2 regions of the Shewanella sp. MF05913 genome follow, and region 2 is predicted to be linked to the other one. Evidence: predicted binding sites of a transcription regulator. Region 2 holds the regulator's gene; the other holds the start of a gene.
The links. The regulator LexA, encoded in region 2, represses DNA repair genes until DNA is damaged. The targets are predictions, from matches to a motif close to TACTGTATNNNNATACAGTA.
Positions count from the first base shown of each region.

Region 1: a site for LexA is predicted at 1,365-1,384, ahead of AC19MV_RS20625 (LexA family protein). Genes of this name have one in related genera too.

Region 1 is NZ_JCAYNT010000026.1:42-3,479, forward strand. It holds partial or broken gene AC19MV_RS20620 (IS21 family transposase) at 1-350, opposite strand, end outside; gene AC19MV_RS20625 (LexA family protein) at 952-1,356, opposite strand; gene AC19MV_RS20630 (hypothetical protein) at 1,511-1,846, shown strand; gene AC19MV_RS20635 (hypothetical protein) at 1,934-2,638, shown strand; gene AC19MV_RS20640 (replication initiation protein) at 3,177-3,438, opposite strand, start outside.
Region 2 is NZ_JCAYNT010000004.1:181,286-184,723, reverse strand. It holds gene coxB (cytochrome c oxidase subunit II) at 1-303, opposite strand, end outside; gene AC19MV_RS07895 (cell division inhibitor SulA) at 696-1,202, opposite strand; gene lexA (transcriptional repressor LexA) at 1,199-1,813, opposite strand; gene plsB (glycerol-3-phosphate 1-O-acyltransferase PlsB) at 2,078-3,438, shown strand, end outside.

The sequences.
Region 1 (3,438 bases), on a different contig from region 2:
GTGTAACTGTAAAAACCTTCCGCGTGCCGCTCTTTGTATTCTTCCCAAAGCAGCAACAACGTCATGGTTTTAGGCCGAAGCTCTTGTTGAACTAACGACCAGTCAGGAATGGTAAAGCCTTTTAAACGAGGCTTTGTTTTGAAAAACGCTTGTTGTAGAGCGTTATCATCCCACTTCTCATCAAGCGGCCAGCAAGTAATGTCTAGCTCTGCTGATTTACAGGCATATTTAGACACGATTGAGGGTGAAACAGATAAGCTTTTTGCTATCTGACGATGACTGAGTTTACAGCCGTATTTTAGTCTTAAAATTTCTTTGAGTTTACGCATTGAAATAGGTGCCGTTGGCATGGTCATTCTCATCATCAAAAATGAAAAGAATAACGGTTAAAAACACCTACTGGCAGACAAAAAACGAACGGTACTATTCAAGCCGATCACTCAATACTATTTTGACCGAAAAGTGATCGGCATCGATGGTATTGAGTGATCGCGATGAATGGTATTAGGTGATCGGCTTAGATGGTATTAGGTGATCGCGATGCATGAGAATATGCAGTTCATCAAAATAGCTATCAGCTGGCTATTGCTGAAGATGGTGCTTACGAACTAAGTAAGGCAACACAATTAGATGGTAAATATTCTACAACGTTAAGCGGCATAAAGTTGTTTGATGCTGTAAAGGCTGACCCCTTAACTCGCACAATAAAGTTCTGTTAGCCTTAAATATTCTGAGTATGTCGTCAATACAGTTTGAAATGAAATAGTTATGATTACATCGGTTTTTCATTTGTTCACGTTTAATTTTCAGATTTTTTCTACAACACTTAACGTGACCGTTCACCAATAATATTCTGTGAAACTTAATCGTATCGCTGTTGGCTTTCCATTCGGGTAGGTTGTCGTTCTAAATATTCAAATACACAGAAGAACCCTGAAAGTCACAACCTTACTACAGTTGTAAAAGCGGGCTTTTTCGATGACACCTAATCGACCTCGTTACAACACCCTCTATGCTAAATACATCGCATTTGTGAATGGGTACAGGTTGGTTTTTATCGTTAGATGATATGAGAACTTTGTTTTTTAAATCCAGAATTTTACAAACAAACTCACCATTAAAATTGGCAACTACAATATCACCCGTCTGTGCTGTGACCTGTCTATCTATAATCAATATGTCTCCATCAAAAATACCAGAGCCAATCATCGATTCTCCTTGCGCAACACCTATGAATGTTGCACTAGGATGTTCAACCAATAAATCGTCAAAGCTTAAAGCCTTCTGGATATACCCGTTTGCCGGTGACTCAAAACCAGTTATTCCTGCACTTATCGAACTTATAATGATGTTCATCCCACTACCACTGTATATAAAAACAGTATAATAGCATTCATTCAATAAGTTTCAATATTTTGCTTTGTACAAACGAAGATGTCTTTCGCTAGCGCGTTTTATGTCTCGTGTTGAAGTGTTTGTACTTTAATACGAAGATATGGGAACACAAATAATGAATTTACCTGCGAGTTATTACATTGACCAGGAAACGATGTTGGGTATTGAAAAATTTTGTAAACAGGAAGAGCGCTCAGTCTTGTTGGCCAGAGTTATACATAAAATTATGATGTCGATTTTTAGTAAACAGACTTTGGCGTCGTTAGATAAAAAATTTTTAGAGAATGGGTTTAGTGTCAAACTTCAGATAGAACAAATTAGTCATATCGCTGTTCGTGAGCTATTGGGACGTGATGTGGTTAATGCACTTGATGATCAACTTTTAAGTGACGCATGGAAAAAGTTATACTCAGCTGGCGTTTGTCCTACAAACATTCAAACTAGTCATTAATGTAGATTTTTATTAAGAATGAATTTTTTAGATTTGGCTATACAGCTTCAATCTCTATACTCAATATTCATAAGCGCATTGTCGTTTATGTTTATTGTTTTTATACGTAACCAGCTTGCTAAAATATCTAATGAGATTTTTTATAAGTCCATTGGTGTTGTCGGCATCCCGGTTCATGAGTTATCGCATTTTATTGCGTGTCTAGCTTGTATGCCTTTTGGTTACAGGGTTCAACAGCTACAGCTTTACAAACCTTCAGATCAAGATACGGTCGGATATTTGCTTTATAACTATAAAAAATCGCTGTTCTCACCCATTTGTAACCTGGTGATTGGTATAGCACCTCTGTTTGGTGGGACCTTTGCGTTTATCTTAGTTACAAAATGGCTTATGCCAGACGTGTTTGATTATTTCGCATCTTCTACTATTGTTGCAAACGCGCTTAACAACGATTTGAGCGCTCTTTATCATAATCTAGTTCATCTGCTTGGTTTAATTGCTTTTAGCTCTACAGGCTTTATTCAGACGCTTTGCTGGCTATTTCTAAGTTACTCTTTGATTGTATTTTCAGTGCCAAGTAAAGCAGATTTATCTCAAAGTAAGTTAGGTATTTTGTATCTGATCATATTTACATTGTTTTTATCAATGTTGTTACCAGCTGCTTATGTAGATTTGGTGGAGTTTATCATTCAGTTTAATGCATTTTATGTAGCCATAGCATTTCTACATGCAATGCTTTATTTGGTCACTTTAAGCTATTGCTATTCGATGGATGTGTTGAGGGTTCGTTAGTTTTTTCTTGTAAGATATTTAATAGAAACCCTTATAAAGATCTATAAAGTATATACAAGATATAAGAGCTATAAAGATCTATAGGGAAGCCACTCAGCAACTGTTTTTACCTTTTAAATCATTATCTTAGTAGCAACATAAAAATGTAATGCTAACATTTTTATGTCTTTTCGGATCGTTTTATTGTTATTAGAGATCATTTAATTGTTATTGGAGATCATTTACCTGTCTTTGAGGATCATTAAGTTGTCATTTGAGATCATTTTTTTGTTGCCACTTATCCACAAGGTTAATAAATAAGCGATTTGCTCATATATTGTTCGTAAATACGCTGTAAATTACATTTTTTTGTTATTAGAGAACATATATTTGTCATTTGGGATACGTTAATCTGTCATTCTCTTGTTTTAGAACCTTTTATCCATGTTGACCAAACGTTTGTGGATCATTTATTTGTCTAGCTTAAGATCATAAATTTGTCTTTTGACGTGCATAATTTTGTTGCTCTAAAGAACATTATCTTGTCAATAAATACATCTTAGTATTTGGATTTAGACTTGGCTTTCATTTGTTTAATTTTTTCTAGAAACTTCTCTTTTTCTTCCTTGGCTTTTTGTTCTGGATCTATCACTAATGCAGCTTCACGCTGGTTAATTGTTTCATAAATCTCTGATGCAGTAAGGGTGTCCTCGAACGTTGTATAGGCCTCCGCAAGTAAATACAATTCTTCTATTGTTAGTTTCGTATTTTTAAGCGCTACTTTAGTCTCAAGCTCTCTAATTGTATCTTTAGCGGTATTT
Region 2 (3,438 bases):
AGGAATTGCCATAGCAATTAAGATGATAAACGGAATGACTGTCCAGGCTATTTCCACTTTAGTACTTTCGTGAAAATTGGCCGCGACAGCGCCTTTAGATTTGCGGTGATAGATCATTGAGTAAATCATGATCCCAAACACCACTAGCCCAATAGCACAACAGATATATAAAATGGTCATGTGGAGGTCGTAAACCTTACCACTGATATCTGTTACGCCTTGAGTCATGTTGAGGGGCATTTCTGCAGCCCCAAGCGGAAGTGCTATCAGCACAACCAATAAACAATACCACCATTGCTTCACAAGACTTCTCCTCTGCTAATTGCAAATAGCAACTACAAAGAAGAGTCACACAGTAAGTCTCTGCTCTATGCAAACTCTTCGGTTCCCAAAAAAGTTTGATGACCTCAAAGTAACTTGGTGGTTGTAAACTGGCAGTTTACGCTTTTATTGTTAGCTGAACACCACACTTGTACCTACGACTGAACTAATCAAATTGTATTGACGTATTCCCATCGATGGCGGTGTTATCTGCCAAATTACGTCAAATAAAAGATAAAAAATGTTTCATCCTTGTTAACAACATTACTTGTAGATTAAACATTGATCAAGATCACTTTGTTCGCTAATTGGCTGAAAAAAGGTAAAAAAAAGCCCTGAATTGGATGCAGGGCTTGGTGTTGAAGGGTTCGTACTTAATGAAATGCTGAAAAATTACTTGTTGCAGAAGGCATTGTTGGATTAACGATTTGATGTTTTTCAGGTAAGTGAGTATTCACATCTTCAATTACCACACCTAAAGCACGTGCACTTTTGGCGACAATTTCTAAACGGCGACTGTCACGTGCATCGAGTGAACTCGTCCAGGTAATCACAGCGCTTGAAGTGCCACTGGTTAATGCTTTTTCCATTGCCCATAACGTTTCAACTTCATCTTTAGTGTGTACTAATAAGATCCGGTCCATTCTTACACCAGCACTTGCCAGCATGTGCTTATAACCAATATGCGGAGGACTAATGAGCACTATCCAGCGTCCTTGTCGGCTTAAGGTTGCTAACTGGCTGCACAGTTGCCCTAACTCAGACTCACCTTGAGTGACGGTTTGTAATGTTTGAATGGTTTGGTTGCCATACAATTCTGCTTCTGTTGAATCAGCCCATAAACCTGGGTGGCGTGGGGCAGTGCCCATTAGTTTGTTCATAACCAATCTCCATTACGGATAACGCCAACGGCAAGCCCTTCAATGGTGAGGCTTTGGCAACTTAAGTCTACTTTAATCGGGGTGTATGCTTCGTTTTCGGCATGTAGATAGACAACATTGCCTTTTTTCTCGAAACGTTTCACCGTGACGTCGTCTTCAACGCGGGCCACAACTACTTGGCCATTACGTGCTTGCTGCATTTTATGTACGGCAAGTAAATCGCCCTCTAAAATGCCAATGTCTTTCATACTGTCGCCACGTACTCGCAGTAAAAAATCGGCTGCGGGTTTAAACATGTTTGGGTCGACTTGATAATATTGCTCTACATGCTCTTGCGCTAAAATGGGTTCACCAGCAGCGACTTGGCCAATCAGCGGCAATCCTGTTTCTTGTTGTTCTTCATGAGGTAAGCGGATACCTCTTGAAGTGCCAGGCATGATTTCGATAAAGCCTTTTTTGGCGAGTGCTTTTAAATGCTCTTCGGCAGCATTTGCACTTTTAAAGCCAAGACGGTTCGCAATTTCAGCACGAGTCGGTGGCATACCTGTTTCGGCGATATTGTTTTTAATTAAGTCTAAAATTTCTGCTTGGCGCGGCGTTAACGGTCTCATGATGATTCCTGTCTTTTTATACAGTGACTGTCATTATATACAGTGTTTTTGTTCGCGCAAGTATTAACCAACCGTTTTTTGTTTTTTGTTACGGCATTGTTGCCTATCAGTATGTTTTATATCAGTTTCATTCTATATTTTAATTGAGTTGTTCAGTTCGGGACTGTTCACAAAGTAAAGATAAAACAGCCAGATAGTGTATCAAGGGTGGTTTCTGGTATCCTATGCAGCAATATTACAGTGGCTTATATTGCGAAAGTAACTATGTCAAAACCAAATTCAATATTTTTACGTGCATTAAAATGGGTACAGAAATCGATGGTTCAAACCATTGTTGTCCCGCATGACCCTTTTGATGATCTTAATTTAGATCCAAATAAACCATTGGTTTATGTCATGAAAACAGAGTCAATCAGTGATGCCGCTGCGCTAAGCGAAATCACTGAGGGCTTTGGAATGCCGAGTCCATATGACCCACTCATCGTTGATGGCTTAAAAGTGCCACGTATTGTGTGTTTGGAGGGGCGTAAGCCACTCTTTGGTAAACGCGAAAGTGGTGAAAAGTTTATCGATAGCTTCACCAGTTTATTGGCGCTTCATCGTCAACGTCCGGATTTGGATATTCAACTCGTGCCCGTGAGTTTGTACTGGGGGCGCACGCCTGGTAAAGAAGACGACAGCATGAAGGCGGCAGTGCTTGAGCGTGAAAGCCCAACGTGGTTACGTAAATGGCTAATGATTTTGTTTCTTGGTAGACATAACTTTGTCCAGTTCTCTAATGCATTATCTTTACGCTATATGGCAGATGAACATGGATTCGATAAAAGTATTGCCCACAAATTAACCCGTGTAGCTCGAGTGCATTTCAGTCGTCAACGTAAAGTGATGACGGGCCCGCAGCTGCCCAACAGACAAATGTTTTTTGCTTCGTTGCTTAAGTCGGATTCAATCAAAAAAGCGATTGAAGAAGAAGCCATTAACAAGAAAGTGTCACCTGAAAAAGCCCGTGAAACAGCCATTGAATATTTAGATGAAATTGCCACGGACTATTCAGACAGTTTAATCCGTATCGCTGAGCGCTTCCTTACTTGGCTGTGGAACAAGCTATACAGTGGTATCAATATCAAAGGCGCTGAACAAATCCGCCAATTACACCATGATGGTCATGAAATTGTATATGTGCCGTGTCATCGCAGCCATATGGATTACTTACTACTGTCGTATATTTTGTATTATCAGGGCATGGTGCCACCGCATATCGCTGCGGGAATTAACCTAAACTTTTGGCCAGCAGGCCCGATGTTCCGTCGTGGTGGCGCGTTCTTTATCCGCCGTAGCTTTAACGGCAACAAGCTATACACTGCTGTGTTTCGTGAGTATTTAGACCAACTGTTTGCTAAAGGTTATTCGGTTGAATACTTCACTGAAGGTGGCCGTTCTCGTACCGGACGTTTACTTGCCCCTAAAACAGGTATGTTAGCCATGACTATCAATAGTGTATTGCGCGGCATTGAGCGACCTGTAACGCTTGTGCCTGTGTACTTAGGTTATGACCATGTGATGGAAGTCGCCACTTATCACAAAGAGTTAAGCGGCAAGAAAAAGCAAAAAGAGTCAGTGTGGCA